Regions from separate parts of the Pseudomonas rhizosphaerae genome, predicted to be linked through region 1. Evidence: predicted binding sites of a transcription regulator. Region 1 holds the regulator's gene; the other holds the start of a gene.
The links. The regulator FliA, encoded in region 1, starts transcription of late flagellar genes. The targets are predictions, from matches to a motif close to CTAAAGTTTNNNNNNNNNNNGCCGNTAA.

Region 1 (7,853 bases):
TGCCATTGCCCAGCTGGCTGGGGTCGGCCAGGTTGCCCATCACGTGGATCAACCCCATGACCGCGCCAATGATCCCGATGGTGGGCGCATAGCCGCCCATGCTTTCGAATACCTTGGCCGCATGCAGGTCACGGGTTTCACGGTTGTACAGATCGACTTCGAGAATGCTACGGATGGCGGCCGGCTCGGCGCCATCGACCAGCAGCTGCAAGCCCTTGCGGGCGTAGTCGTCGGGTTCCGCTTCGGCGCTGGCTTCCAGCCCCAGCAAACCTTCCTTGCGCGACACCAGGCTCCAGTTCACCACCCGATCGATACCGCCGGCCATGTCGATACGGGGCGGAAAGAGGATCCAGCGAACGTTGTGCAAGGCCCGCTTGAACGCGCTCATGGGTGACTGGATGAGTGCGGCAGCCAAGGTTCCACCGATCACGATCAGTGCCGCCGGACCGTTGAGCAGAGCCGACAGGTGACCACCCTCGAGAAAGTTGCCACCGATGATGGCGACGAACGCGAGGATGATCCCGATCAGGCTCAGTACATCCATCAGCCGCACGCCTCGACCAGGTGCCGACCGATATCGTCGAGGCTGTAGACGGCGTCGGCCAGGCCTGCCTTGACGATGGCCATGGGCATGCCATAGATGACGCAGCTCGCTTCGTCCTGGGCCCAGACCTGGCTGCCACCCTGCTTGAGCAGGCGCGCGCCTTCGCGACCGTCGGCGCCCATGCCGGTGAGTACCACCGCCAGCACCTTGTCACCGTAGGACTTGGCCGCCGAACCAAAGGTGATATCCACGCATGGCTTGTAGTTCAGCCGCTCGTCACCCGGGAGAATCTTCACCGCGCCGCGGCCGTCGATCATCATCTGCTTGCCACCGGGCGCCAGCAAGGCTAGCCCAGGACGCAGCACATCACCGTCTTCCGCTTCCTTGACGGTGATTCGGCACAGCTTGTCGAGCCGCTCGGCGAACGCTCGGGTGAACGCGGCCGGCATGTGCTGGACCAGGACGATGGGCGTCGGAAAATGAGCGGGCAGCTGGGTCAATACCCGCTGCAACGCCACTGGTCCGCCGGTGGAGGTACCGATAGCGACCAGCTTGTAGGGCTTGCGCCGCGGTGCCGCGCTGCTGGCCGTCGGCGCCGGAGCACGTGCCGGGGTGACTGGTGCCGGTGTGCGCGTCGGCGCTGCCCGCGAAGACACAGGAGCGGCGCTCGCCCCGGCTGCAGCCGTCGGCACTGGCGCGGCGACATGCGCGCCCAGTCGGCGGTTGCTACGCGACAGGGTGTGGACTTTCTCGCACAGCATCTGCTTGACCTTCTCGGGGTTGCGAGAAATGTCTTCGAAGTTCTTTGGCAGGTAATCCACGGCCCCTGCATCGAGGGCGTCGAGGGTCACTCGGGCGCCTTCGTGGGTCAGGGAGGAAAACATCAATACCGGGGTAGGACAGCGCTGCATGATATGACGCACGGCCGTGATGCCGTCCATCATCGGCATCTCGTAGTCCATGGTGATTACATCGGGCTTGAGTGCCTGGGCCTGGTCGATCGCTTCGCGGCCATTGGTGGCGGTCCCGACCACCTGGATGGTGGGGTCCGACGAAAGAATTTCCGAGACGCGGCGGCGGAAGAAACCAGAATCATCCACCACCAGGACCTTGACTGCCATAAACACTCCACTACGATCAGATACGCCGCGTGGCGTAGCGCTTGAGCATGCTCGGTACATCGAGGATCAAGGCGATTCGGCCGTCACCGGTGATGGTGGCGCCGGACATGCCGGGCGTGCCCTGCAGCATCTTGCCCAAGGGCTTGATCACCACTTCTTCCTGGCCAACCAATTGATCGACCACGAAGCCGATGCGCTGGGTGCCGACCGTGAGAATGACCACGTGCCCCTCGCCCTGCTCCTCGTGCGCGGCCGACTTGACCAGCCAGCGCTTGAGATAGAACAAGGGCAGTGCCTTGTCGCGCACGATGACCACTTCCTGACCGTCGACGACGTTGGTGCGCGAGAGGTCCAGGTGGAAGATCTCGTTGACGTTGACCAGCGGAAAAGCAAACGCCTGGTTGCCCAGCATCACCATCAGGGTGGGCATGATCGCCAAGGTCAACGGCACCTTGATGACAATCTTCGAACCCTGGTCCTTGGCCGAGAAAATGTTGATCGAGCCGTTGAGCTGGCTGATCTTGGTCTTGACCACGTCCATGCCGACGCCGCGGCCCGACACGTCGGAAATTTCCGTCTTGGTGGAGAAGCCCGGCGCGAAAATCAGGTTGTAGCAGTCGGATTCGCTGAGGCGGTCGGCCGCGTCGCGGTCCATCAGGCCCTTTTCCACGGCCTTGGCGCGCAGGACCGCAGGGTCCATGCCCTTGCCGTCGTCGCTGATCGACAACAGGATGTGGTCGCCTTCCTGCTCCGCCGACAACACCACGCGCCCGCCGCGCGCCTTGCCGTTGCGCTCGCGTTCCTCGGGCGTCTCGATGCCATGGTCGACGGCGTTGCGCACCAAGTGCACCAACGGGTCGGCCAGGGCTTCGACCAGATTCTTGTCCAGGTCGGTTTCTTCACCGACCAGCTCAAGGTTGATTTCCTTCTTCAATTGCCGGGCCAGGTCGCGGACCAGGCGCGGGAAGCGCCCGAAGACCTTCTTGATCGGCTGCATGCGGGTCTTCATGACCGCGGTCTGCAGGTCGGCCGTAACCACGTCCAGGTTGGACACCGCCTTGGACATGGCCTCGTCGCTGCTGTTGGAGCCCAGGCGTACCAGACGGTTACGCACCAGCACCAGCTCGCCCACCATGTTCATGATTTCGTCGAGGCGCGCAGTGTCGACCCTTACCGTCGTCTCGGCCTCGCTGGCGACCGGCTTCTCGGCCACCGGAGCACGCGCAGGCGCTGCCTCGGTCTTGCGCGGCGCCGCCACTGGCACGGCAGCGGCGGCAGCTACGGGCTGGGCGTCGGGCACGCTGGCGACATCGCTGAACTTGCCCTTGCCATGCAACTGGTCGAGCAGTGATTCGAATTCGTCGTCGGTGATCTGGTCGCTTTTCGGAGCCGGGACCTCGGCAGGCGGTTGCACCTTGACCGCTTCGGAGGTGAACGTGCCCTTGCCATGCAGCTGGTCGAGCAGCGCCTCGAACTCGTCGTCGGTGATCTCGTCGCCAGGTGCGGCGGGCGTGCTGGAAACCGGTGCCGCACTGGCAGGTCCAGATCCAGGCGCAGCCTCGGACGTCACGGTCGGTGCCAGCGCATCGACCGCGAACTGACCCTTGCCGTGCAACTGATCGAGCAGCGATTCGAATTCGTCGTCGGTGATCTCGTCACTGGCCGCGCCATCGCGTGCAACAGCGGCAGCGATCGGCGTTGCGGCCTGCGCCTTGGCTGCGTTCAGCGAATCGAGCAGTTGCTCGAATTCGTCGTCGGTGATGTCTTCGCTGGGCGTTGCAGCCGGCGCGGCGACCGGCACCGGCACCGCCACGGGCGCTGCTGGAGGTGCAACGACAGCTGCCGGTTCGGCCAGACGCGCAAGGGCATCGAGCAACTGCGGACTGGCCGGCGTGACCGGGGCGCGCTCACGCACCTCGGAGAACATGCCGTTGACCGCGTCAAGTGCTTCGAGCACCACGTCCATGAGTTCGGAATCGACCCGGCGCTCACCTTTGCGCAAGATGTCGAAGACGTTCTCGGCGATGTGGCAGCACTCCACCAGCTCGTTGAGCTGGAGGAAGCCGGCGCCGCCTTTTACAGTGTGAAAACCGCGAAAAATTGCATTGAGCAAGTCGGCATCATCGGGACGGCTTTCCAGCTCGACCAGTTGTTCGGACAGTTGCTCGAGAATTTCGCCGGCCTCTACCAGGAAATCCTGAAGGATTTCTTCGTCGGCGCCGAAGCTCATGTGGATGCTCCCTGGAGTACGTGATTAACGGTCAACACAGTCGGGCGAGGCGTCGGCCTAGAAGCCCAGACTGGACAGCAGATCGTCGACATCGTCCTGACCGGATACGACGTCTTCACGTTTATCGGCATGGATCTGCGGACCTTCACCCTTGGCGGGATGTTTTTCTTGATCTTTTTCGGCACGCAGCTGTTCGTGGTCATGCTGGATGCCGGCGAAGCGATCAACCTGGCTGGCCATCAGGACCAGTTTGAGCAGGTTGCTCTCCACTTCGGTGACCAGCGCAGTGACGCGCTTGATGACCTGGCCGGTGAGGTCTTGGTAGTCCTGGGCCAGGACAATATCGTTCAGGTGGCTGGCCACTTCCCGATTGCCCTGCTCGCTGCGGGTCAGAAACCCGTCGACCCGGCGCGCCAGTTCGCGAAACTCGTCGGCGGCCACTTCACGGCGCATGAAGCGCTGCCAGTCGACGCTCAAGGCGCTGGCCTCGGCACTCAAGGTGTTGAGCACCGGCGTGCTCTGCTCGACCAGGTCCATCGTCCGGTTGGCCGCGCTCTCGGTCAGGCGCACCACATACGACAAGCGTTCGGTCGCATCGGTGATCTGCGAAACTTCTTCGGCCTGGGGAATGTTCGGATCGATCTGGAAACTGACGATGGCGCTGTGCAGCTCGCGCGTCAGCTTGCCCACTTCCTGGTACAGGCCGCGGTCGCGGGTCTGGTTCAGCTCGTGGATCAATTGCACCGCTTCACCGAACCGGCCTTTTTCAAGGCTGTCCACCAGCTCCACGGCGTGTTTCTTCAGGGTCGACTCGAAGTCCCCCAATGTGCTTTGTTTGTGATCCATTGCGCCCCCGTTGCAGAATTCAGCTATTGACGCGCTCGAAAATCTTTTCGATTTTTTCTTTCAGCACTTGCGCAGTGAAAGGCTTGACCACATACCCGTTGACCCCGGCCTGGGCGGCTTCGATGATCTGCTCGCGCTTGGCTTCGGCGGTCACCATGAGCACCGGCAGGTGCTTGAGGCGATCGTCGGCACGCACCTGGCGCAGCAGGTCGATGCCGGACATGCCGGGCATGTTCCAGTCGGTGACGAGGAAATCGAAGTTACCGCTGAGCAGCATCGGCAAGGCCGTGTTGCCATCATCGGCCTCGGCGGTGTTGGTGAAGCCCAGGTCACGCAGCAGATTCTTGATGATGCGCCGCATCGTCGAGAAATCGTCGACGATGAGGATTTTCATGTTCTTGTCCAATTAGACCTCCAGCAGTCTTGAACACGCCCAGCCCCTGGACGTGCATAACAATCGAATCCGATTACATCCACTACCACTGCAGACCAGCCCCGAACGCTTGGGAAACCCAGTACTTCAGCGTGCCCGCCACTCCCCCAGGCGCCCGCGCAGTCGCGCGGCGCACTGGCTGTGCAGCTGGCTGACGCGCGACTCGCTGACACCCAGTACCTCGCCGATTTCCTTGAGGTTCAGCTCTTCGTCGTAATACAGCGACAAGACCAGCTTTTCCCGCTCGGGCAGGTTGGCGATGGCCTCGGCCAGCGCGCCCTGGAAGCGCTCGTCCTCCAGATCCCGCGAAGGCTCCAGCGAACCGCTGGCGCCGTCTTCGTGCAGGCCCTCGTGCTCGCCGTCCTGCAGCAGGTCGTCGAAACTGAACAAGCGACTGCCCAGGGTATCGTTCAGGATCCCGTAGTAATCATCCAGACTCAGATTGAGTTCGGCCGCAATCTCGTGATCTTTAGCGTCGCGGCCGGTTTTCGATTCAATTCGTCGAATGGCGTCGCTGACCATGCGCGTATTGCGGTGTACCGAACGCGGCGCCCAGTCACCCTTGCGCACTTCGTCGAGCATCGCGCCGCGGATACGAATGCCGGCATAGGTCTCGAAACTGGCGCCCTTGCTCGAATCGTATTTGGTCGAGACCTCCAGCAGGCCGATCATGCCGGCCTGGATCAGGTCTTCCACCTGCACGCTGGCCGGCAGTCGCGCCAGCAGGTGATAGGCGATGCGCTTGACCAGCGGTGCGTATTGCTCGATCAGCTGATGCTGCTGCGAGTCGCGCGACGCCTTGCTGTACATACGGTATCCGCTGGCGCTCATGATACGGGCCCTGCACTGGTTTGCTGCACCAGGCGTTCGACGAAGAACTCCAGGTGGCCGCGGGGATTGGCCGGCAACGGCCAGGTGTCTACCTTCTGCGCGATGGCCTTGAAGGCCAGCGAGCATTTGGAGCGGGGAAATGCCTCGTAGACGGCGCGCTGCTTCTGTACGGCCTTGCGCACCGACTCGTCGTACGGCACGGCGCCGACGTACTGCAGGGCAACGTCGAGGAAGCGATCGGTCACCTTGGTCAGCTTGGCGAACAGGTTGCGCCCTTCCTGAGGGCTCTGCGCCATGTTGGCCAGGACCCGGAAACGGTTCATGCCGTAGTCGCGGTTGAGCAGCTTGATCAGGGCGTAGGCGTCAGTGATCGAGGTGGGCTCGTCGCACACCACCAGCAGGACTTCCTGGGCCGCGCGGACGAAGCTGACCACCGAATCGCCGATGCCGGCGGCCGTGTCGATGATCAGCACGTCGAGGTTGTCGCCCACATCGCTGAAGGCCTGGATCAGACCGGCATGCTGGGCCGGGGTCAGGTGGACCATGCTCTGGGTGCCGGAAGCCGCCGGCACGACGCGGATTCCGCCAGGGCCCTGCAACATCACGTCGCGCAGTTCGCAGCGGCCTTCGATCACATCCGCCAGGGTGCGCTTGGGGGTCAGGCCCAACAACACGTCGACGTTGGCCAGGCCAAGGTCGGCGTCCAGCAACATGACCCGGCGGCCGAGCTCGGCCAACGCCAGGGACAAGTTCACTGACACATTAGTCTTGCCGACGCCACCTTTGCCGCCGGTCACCGCGATCACCTGTACGGGATGCATGCTGCCCATGTTCGTTCTTTACCTTGTCTAGACCGAGGCCACACCAGTGGCTGCCAGTTCGATTGCTCGAGTATTTCCTGGCAACCCTACGATGCAGGAAGATTGTGCTTGCCTAACGTTCTTCACCTCAGCCAACTCGCTTGTCGGGGCTGTGGTAGAGCCCTGCGAACATATCGGCCATGGCCTCTTCGCTGGGCTCTTCTTGCATTTGCACGCTGACCGCGCGGCTGACCAACTGGTGCCGGCGCGGCAAATGCAAGTCGTCGGGGATGCGCGGCCCATCGGTGAGATAGGCAATCGGCAGTTCCTGACTGATGGCCAGGCTCAGCACTTCGCCGAGACAGGCCGTTTCATCGAGTTTGGTCAGGATGCACCCGGCCAGACCGCAACGTTTGTAACTGTGGTAAGCCGCGGTGAGTACCTGCTTCTGGCTGGTGGTTGCCAGCACCAGGTAGTTGCGGGCGTTGATCCCACGCCCGGCCAGGCTCTCGAGCTGCATGCGCAGTGCCGGATCGCTGGCTTGCAGGCCAGCGGTGTCGATCAACACCACGCGCTTGCGCAGCAGGGGTTCCAGCGCCTGTACCAATGACTGGCCCGGATCGACCTGAGTCACCGAAACATTGAGAATACGGCCCAGGGTCTTGAGCTGCTCCTGGGCACCGATGCGAAAACTGTCCATGCTCACCAGCGCCACGCTCTGGGAGCCGTACTTGAGCACATAGCGCGCTGCCAGCTTGGCCAGGGTGGTGGTCTTGCCCATGCCGGCAGGACCGACCATGGCGATCACGCCGCCTTCTTCGAGCGGTTCGACTTCCGGCGTGCGAATCATACGCGCCAAGTGCGCCAGCAGCATGCGCCATGCCTGCCGGGGCTCATGAATTTCACTGGTCAGGTTCAACAGTTCGCGAGCGATCGGGCCGGACAGGCCGATGCGCTGCAAGCGACGCCACAGATTGGCCTGCGCTGGCTTGCTGCCCTGCAGTTGGCTCCAGGCCAGAGAGCCCAGCTGCACTTCGAGCAGCTGACG
Region 2 (7,853 bases), 2.1 Mb from region 1:
CAGCAACGTATGCACGCGTCCTTCGACGCCCAGGGAGCGCAGCAGCAGGTGCTCGCCGCGGAACAGCGTACGCAGGGTGGCCGGCAACAGCGCCTGCAACTGCTCGCTGTTGGCGGTGCCCATGCGCAACGGCGTCGGCTGCGCGAGCAGCCGCTGCAGCAGGCTGCTGTGCTCGATGCCCAGGCTCAGCGCCGCCACCTCCTTGGGCAGCCCGGCGCTCTGGTGCACGCGCAGGCTGCCATGGTTGCGGTCGACCATCAGCAACAGCACGCGCTGCATGCCGCACGCCAGCAGCGCATCGCGGGCGCAAGTGGTCAGGTGCAGGGCATTGTTGAAAGGCGTTGGCGTGGCCAGCAGCTGCGTGCACAGTCGCCGCCAGCTCGCCAGTGCCTCTTCGCTCGGTGCCGGCGCCGGCTCGCTGTCGTGTGCCGGACCCTTGTGCTGCGGTGGCCACAGCAGGCTGCGTGCCGGATGCCACAGGTCGGCAGCGCAGTGCACGCGGGCACTGTGTACCGCCTGTTGATGAACCTGTTGCTGGACCTGTTCCAGCGGCACCTGCAGGTACAGGCAGCTCAGGTATTCCCAACGCTGCAGGTGGGGGGTGAACCAGCCATGCTGGGCGGCCAGGGCCAGACCGTTGGCCATCAGAATGGTATTGGCAGGCTGGTTCAGCCAGCGCCGCAACGCCGGCTCGTCGTCCAGCTGCTGCTGCTGACGCAGGCGGTGCTGATTGTCACGGGCGATGTGCAGCGCCTGCACCAGTGCTCGGCGCTCCTTGAGCAGCAGTCGATAGCCGTGCAGCACCCAGGCCGGCAGGCGCCATTTCTGTGCCAGGGCCTCGCACAGCACCAGCAGCGGTACGCCGAACAGGTCCTGCTCGACCTTGGCCGCAGCCTCGCCCTGAACGATGACGCGGCGCTCCCATTCATCGAGCAGCTCGGGGTGGGTGGCTGCCAATGGCCAGAGCGGCGACAGGAACAGCAGGCTGCCCCAGTGGATCTCCTGCCACAGCCGAGCCAGTCGTGCCGCGAACAGGCCGTTAGCCTGCTGGCTGGCATGCTGGCTGATCATCTGCAATTGGCGCAGGGTCAGGGGCATCTGCTGCGGCTCCTGGGCGGGCAGGCGCATCAACAGCTCTTCGGTGCGTGCCAGGCCCAGCCGATTCAGCGCCACTTCGAGGCTTTCCGCCGGTTCCACCAGACTGCTGCCGGCATGCCGGTTGGCCTCGCGCATCACGCTCAGCACCAGCGCCGGACTGTGCTGCATCAGGTCGGCAATGTCGCGCAGCGAGCGGCGCCTGTCCTTGATCGCCGCGCGAACCTTGTCATGGTAGAGCCTGGGGATCGGCAGGCGCACGCCGTCGAGCAATGCGAGCCAGGTGTCGAGGGTTTGAGGCTTGGCGTTGGACACTATGCTTATCCTGATGCATGCCTGAATGCAGGCCGACTACACGAACGGACCAAACTGGCTTTTGAAAACCGCTGCCTATAGTCTGGCGCAGTTCTGCCGATAAGGAGAACAACAGATTCAACATCACCTTTTTCGTCCTTGAACCCGACTTCTGAAGTGTTTTTTATCCATGGCTAAAATTATCGGCATCATTGTCGTGTTCGCGAGCGTGCTGGGCGGATACGTGCTTTCCCATGGTCAACTGGCGGCCCTGGTGCAGCCCTTCGAGGTGCTGATCATCGGCGGTGCCGCCCTGGGCGCGTTCCTGCAGGCCAACCCCGGCCCCACCACCATGCAGGTGTTGAAGAAGTCGCTGAAGATGTTCAAGTCGCGCTTCAGCCACGCCTTCTACCTGGAAGTGCTGAGCCTGTTGTTCGAGATTCTCAACAAGAGTCGTCGCGAGGGCATGATGTCCATCGAGGCCGATATCGAAGACGTCGCCGCCAGCCCGATCTTCGCCAAGTACCCGACCATCCTCAAGGACGAGCAGATGATCGCGTTCATCTGCGATTACCTGCGCATCATGTCCTCGGGCAACATGGCGCCACACGAACTCGAAGGCCTGTTCGACATGGAGCTGCTGAGCCTCAAGGAAGAGCTCGAGCATCCATCCCATGCGGTCACCGGCATCGCCGATGCGTTGCCCGGTTTCGGTATCGTCGCGGCAGTGCTGGGCATCGTGGTGACCATGGCGTCCCTGGGCGACGGCGACAAGGCCGCTATCGGTGCCCACGTCGGCGCGGCCCTGGTCGGTACGTTCCTGGGTATCCTCGCGGCCTACGGCTTCTTCGGCCCGCTGGCGACCTGCCTGGCTCACGATGCCAAGGAAGAACTCAACGTCTACGAGGCCATCAAGGCCTCGCTGGTGGCTTCGGCTTCGGGCATGCCGCCGTCGCTGTCCGTGGAGTTCGGGCGCAAGGTGCTGTACCCGGCGCACCGCCCAAGCTTCGCCGAACTCGAACAAGCCGTACGCGGTCGCTGAGTCATGGAAAACAACCAGCCCATCATCGTCAAGCGGGTCAAGCGCTTTGGCGGCGGCCACCACGGTGGCGCCTGGAAGATCGCCTTCGCCGACTTCGCGACCGCGATGATGGCGTTCTTCCTGGTATTGTGGCTTTTGTCCGAAGCCACGCCCGAACAGAAAATCGCCATCGCTGGCTACTTCAAGGACCCGATCGGCTTCTCCGAAAGCGGCACGCCCTATGTCATCGACTTGGGAGGCTCGCCCCAGCTGTCGCCCGAGCACACGCTGAACCCGGACGTCGAAGTCTCACCGCCCAAGCCCGAGACCTCGACCCAGGTCGCGGCCGAACAGGCCGAACAGGCTGAGCAAGTGGCCGCGCAGGTTGAAAAGGAACGCCTCGAACTGTTGCTGCAGGAACTGCAGAACAAGGTCGACGAAAATCCACAGCTGCAGAAATTCAAGGACCAGATCCTCTTCGAAATCACCCAGGACGGCTTGCGCATCCAGATCACCGATGCCGAGAACCGGCCGATGTTCGATGTGGGCAGCGCGCGCCTCAAGCCGTATTTCGAGGACATCCTGCTGGCCATGGCGGACACCATCAAGGCGGTGCCGAACAAGATCAGCGTCAGCGGCCACACCGACGCCAAGCCCTACGCCGGCAGCGCGGCGGGCGGCTTTGGCAACTGGGAGCTGTCGTCCAACCGCGCCAACGCGGCGCGCCGCGCGCTGGTGGCCGGCAGCTATCCGGAAGACCAGGTCGCCCGCGTGGTCGGCTATGGCTCGTCCTCGCTGTTCGATCGCAAGGATCCGTTGAACTCCATCAACCGTCGCATCGACATCGTGGTGCTGACCAAAAAGGCCCAGCGCGACATCGAAGGTGACCAACCGGCCCCTGGGAGTTCCGCCCCAGACGCGGCACCGGCCGCCAATCCGCCGGGCGCCTCCATCGGCGATCCCAACGCGCCGGTGCAGCCACGCGAGCTGCGCCAGCGTCTGAACCTGTTCGAAGACGGCTCGGCGAAGCTGGTCGAGCCGGGCAAGCCTGCGCCCTGAGACGACGAAGCCTGCTAGAACCCCCGGCCAATGCGTTCGCGCAGGCCCCTGTGGATATCTCGAGCGCGCACCGGCAGCGACGTCTCGCAGCGTCCTGCCAGCATGCGCATGGCCGCCTCGCGATGGTAGGCCTCGATGAGGAAATCCAGTTGCTGCGTGCGGGTCAGGGTCGGCCAGTGCGCCAGGTATTCGGGCAGCGCCTGGTCGCCCAGCCGATACAGGCAGATGCGCCGGTCCCATGACGTCGCCTCGCCGATGCAGAACGGTATCCACCAGCGTCGTGCGCTGCTGTGGGACATCATCAGAATCAGGTGGGTACAGTCGCGGATGTGCGCGGTCAGCGTCTCGGTGACGTGCAGCGTGGTCAGCGACTCGAAGTCCATCACGTCCATGCGCACTTCGATCCCGGCCCTGCGCAGCTGCTTCCTGATCCGCAAGGCCTGAGGATGGTCGACATGCTGGTAGCCGATGAACACGCTCATTGCCGACGTCCGCCAGCGATGAGTCGGGCGGGTTGCAGGCAAGCGACGGGCAAGTCGGACATGGAAAGCCTTCATCGTGGGTGCTGAAGGCTGAAAGATTGTTCAATGCCGTTTAAGCGGCAAGGGATGTCACTGAAAAGAGACAATCCCTACTTCTGTAAGTAATTTTTCTTACAGTCGACGCCTATAGCGCCTGCAGCAGCGCGCGTATTGTGCCTACGATGCGCTGCACTTCCGCGTCGTCCAGGGTCAACGGTGGCAGCAACCGAATGGTAGTGCCGCGGGTCACGTTGATCAGCAGGCCATGCTCCTGTGCCGCTCGCTGCATCAGCTCGCGGCACGGCCGATCCAGCTCCACGCCGATCATCAAACCCATGCCCCGTACGGCCTTGACCGCAGGCAAGCTGCCGACCTCGCTGCGCAAGCGCCCGAGCAGCGCATGGCCCTGGCGCGTGGCGTTCTCCAACAGTTGCTCGCGCTCGATGATGTCCAGCACGGTGCAGCCCACCCGGCAGGCCAGTGGATTGCCGCCGAAGGTACTGCCGTGGCTGCCGGGTGTGAACAGGCGGCCCACCGTCGTGCTGGCCAGGCAAGCGCCGATCGGGATGCCGTTGCCCAGGGCCTTGGCCAGGGTGACCACGTCGGGCTGGATGCCTGCATGCTGGTAGGCGAACCACTGGCCGGTGCGGCCGATGCCGGTCTGGATCTCGTCGAGCATTAGCAACCAGCCATGATTGTCGCAGTGTTCCCGTAGGGCGCGCAGGTAAGCCGTGGAGGCGACGTGCACGCCGCTTTCGCCCTGGATCGGCTCGAGCAGCACCGCCGCGATACGCTGGCCGAACGCCTGAGTGACATTGGCCAGCGCGTCCAGGTCGCCGAAGCGAATCTTTATGCAGTCGCCCGGCAGTTGGCCCAGCCCGGCGCTCAGGTGTGCGCCGTCACTGGCCGCCAGGGTGGCCAGGGTGCGCCCGTGAAACGCGTTGTCCATGACCACTACCAAGGGCTTGGCGATACCGCGGCTATGGCCATGTAAACGGGCCAGTTTCAGCGCAGTCTCGTTCGCCTCCGCGCCGGAATTGTTGAAGAACGCCAGCGCCAGCCCCGACTTCTCGGCCAGCTTCGCTCCCAGCCGTTGTTGCCAGTCGATGGCGTACAGGTTGGAGGTGTGCAGCAGCAGCCCGGCCTGCTCGGCGATGGCGGCCACCACGTCGGGGTGGCTGTGGCCCACGCTGGTCACTGCCACACCGGCCAGCGCATCCAGGTATTCCCGGCCAGCCGTATCCCACAGACGAGTGCCGCGCCCATGGCTGAACATCAGGGGCAAGGGTTGATAGGTGGGCATCAGGTGATGTGCGCTCATCAGGGGCATCTCGGCGAGGAATGAGCTGACAGTATTCGCTTCAACCATGGCTGGATAAATGGCGTTAAGCTGGATGCACTTTTTACCTGGGGTGGATAATGGATCTGTTTCAAGCGATGCAGGTGTACGTGAAAGTGGTGGAACTGGGCACCATGACAGCGGCCGCCAAGGCGTGTGACTTGTCCACGACCATGGTCAGCAACCATCTGCAGGCGCTGGAGCAGCGCCTGGGCGTGACCTTGTTGCTGCGCACCACGCGCCGTCAGCAGGTGACCGACGCAGGCCATGCCTACTACCAGCGTTGCCTGGAAGTACTGGGCCTGGTCGCCGACTCGGAGCGCTGGGCCGAACATACCCAGGGGGCTCCTCAAGGTCTGTTGCGCATCACGGCTCCGCCCACCTTCGGCGCCGAGTGCCTGGCCCCTGCATTGGCGGCGTTTCTTGAGCGTTATCCACAGATCAGCGTCAGTCTCAGCCTCAGTGACCAGGTGCACGACATGCTCGACGGTCAGTTCGACGCGGCCCTGCGCCTGGGCAATCTCGAGCCCTCGACCTTGATCGCGCGCCCCCTGGACGATTATCGATTGAGCATCTGTGCCTCCCCGCACTACTTGCGTCGCCACGGCACGCCCCGCCACCCTGAAGAGCTGGCTGCGCACCAATGCCTACAGTTTATGTACAACCCGGGCGACGAATGGCGCGGTACACAGAAACGCTGGTCCATGCAGGGGCCGCAAGGGTCGATCGGCGTCGAGGTGCGAGGACGGCTAGTGACCAACAGCAGCGCCGGGTTGCGTCAGGCCGCCTTGGCGGGCATGGGCCTGGTGATGCTCCCCGACGTATTGGTGCGACGCGACCTGGAGGGGGGCAAGCTGGTCCAGGTGCTGGCCCGCTATGCGCTACCCGGCAGGCCCATGCACCTGCTTTATCCACAGGCCCGCTACCGCTCGCCGAAGCTGCGTGCCTTCGTGGACTACATCGTGCAGGCGCTGGGGCCGCAGGATACGACCGGTCAGTAGGTGTCCTGGGTCAGGCTGGCGATGATCGAGCGGTAGCTGTTCATGCGCTGTTGCTGCACGCGGCCGTCTTCCAGTGCCCCGAGCAGGGCGCAGCCTGGTTCACGGTCATGCTTGCAGTCGCGGAAGCGACACGTGCCGAGCAGGTCCGCGAACTCGATGAAACCGGCTTCGACATCTGCCCGACTGACGTGGCCCAGGCCGAATTCACGGATGCCCGGTGAGTCGATCAGCTCACCGCCGCCCGGGAAGTGGAACAGGCGCGCGGTGGTCGTGGTGTGCGTGCCCTGGCCGGACCATTCCGATAGCGCACCGACTCGCGCCTGCACTTCGGGTAGCAGGCTGTTGACCAGCGACGACTTGCCCACCCCCGACTGGCCGACGAACACGCTGATGTGGCCGTCCAGGCGTGCCTGCAGCTGCTGCATGCCATCGCCTTGATGCGCCGACACTTCCAGCAACGGATAACCCAACTGCCGATAGACCGCCAGCAGGGCGTTGAGCGCAGGTGCGTTCTGCTCGTCGATCAGGTCGGCCTTGTTGAGCAGCAGCAAGGGATGGATGCCCGCATGTTCGGCGGCTACCAGGTAGCGGTCGATCAGGTTGGCATGGGGTTCGGGCATGGGCGCGAAGACGATGACGATCAGGTCGACGTTGGCCGCGACCGGCTTGAGCTGCCCGCGGCTGTCGGGACGGCACAGTTCGGTGCTGCGCGGCAGCTGCGCAACGATGACACCGATGCCCTGGTTGCCGGCCCGCCAGACTACCTTGTCGCCGGTGACCAGCGCCGGCAGGTTGGCTCGCAGATAGCAACGGCAGACCTGACCGGCGTGCTCGCCTTCCAGCGCCTCGACTTCCACCTGAACACCGAAGTGGGCGATGACCAGCCCCGTTTGCTCGGGGCCCAGGTCGCCGCCTTCGAGGGTCTCCAGAGCCTGGGACTCGCGCTTGGCGGCGCGTGCAGCGCGCTCGCCCTGGATTTTTTCGATACGCCAGTTCTGGCGGCGGTTCAGTTGGCGTTTGGCCATGTGTGTTCCGTGTAGATGATTGCAGGCGTGAACAAAGGCGGGATACTAGCACGGTCGGCTACGCTAGACTGTGCAGCTACGCCGAGGAGACCCCCATGCAGAACCCACAGAACCTGATCTGGATCGACCTGGAAATGACCGGTCTGGACCCGGACCACGACGTCATCATCGAAATGGCCACCATCGTCACCGACAGCGACCTCAATACCCTGGCCGAAGGCCCGGTCATCGCCATCCACCAGAGCGACGAGATCCTGGCCGGCATGGACGAGTGGAACACCCGTCAGCACGGCAGTTCGGGCCTGACCCAGCGAGTGCGCGAAAGCACCGTCAGCATGGCCCAGGCCGAAGCACAGACCATCGCCTTTCTGGAGCAGTGGGTGCCCAAGGGCAAGTCGCCGATCTGCGGCAACAGCATCTGCCAGGATCGCCGCTTTCTCTACCGCCACATGCGTGAGCTGGAAAACTACTTCCACTACCGCAACCTCGACGTCTCGA

Region 2: motA (flagellar motor stator protein MotA) is a predicted target of FliA. The motif match lies at 1,486-1,513, and genes of this name have one in related genera.

The regions. Positions count from the first base shown of each region.
Region 1 is NZ_CP009533.1:557,029-564,881, reverse strand. It holds gene LT40_RS02530 (flagellar motor protein) at 1-544, opposite strand, end outside; gene LT40_RS02525 (protein-glutamate methylesterase/protein-glutamine glutaminase) at 544-1,665, opposite strand; gene LT40_RS02520 (chemotaxis protein CheA) at 1,682-3,895, opposite strand; gene LT40_RS02515 (protein phosphatase CheZ) at 3,953-4,741, opposite strand; gene LT40_RS02510 (chemotaxis response regulator CheY) at 4,761-5,135, opposite strand; gene fliA (RNA polymerase sigma factor FliA) at 5,262-6,008, opposite strand; gene fleN (flagellar synthesis regulator FleN) at 6,002-6,835, opposite strand; gene flhF (flagellar biosynthesis GTPase FlhF) at 6,954-7,853, opposite strand, start outside.
Region 2 is NZ_CP009533.1:3,131,127-3,138,979, reverse strand. It holds gene LT40_RS13915 (HDOD domain-containing protein) at 1-1,410, opposite strand, end outside; gene motA (flagellar motor stator protein MotA) at 1,580-2,431, shown strand; gene motB (flagellar motor protein MotB) at 2,435-3,469, shown strand; gene LT40_RS13900 (toll/interleukin-1 receptor domain-containing protein) at 3,484-3,951, opposite strand; gene LT40_RS13895 (aspartate aminotransferase family protein) at 4,136-5,311, opposite strand; gene LT40_RS13890 (LysR family transcriptional regulator) at 5,410-6,330, shown strand; gene rsgA (small ribosomal subunit biogenesis GTPase RsgA) at 6,324-7,355, opposite strand; gene orn (oligoribonuclease) at 7,451-7,853, shown strand, end outside.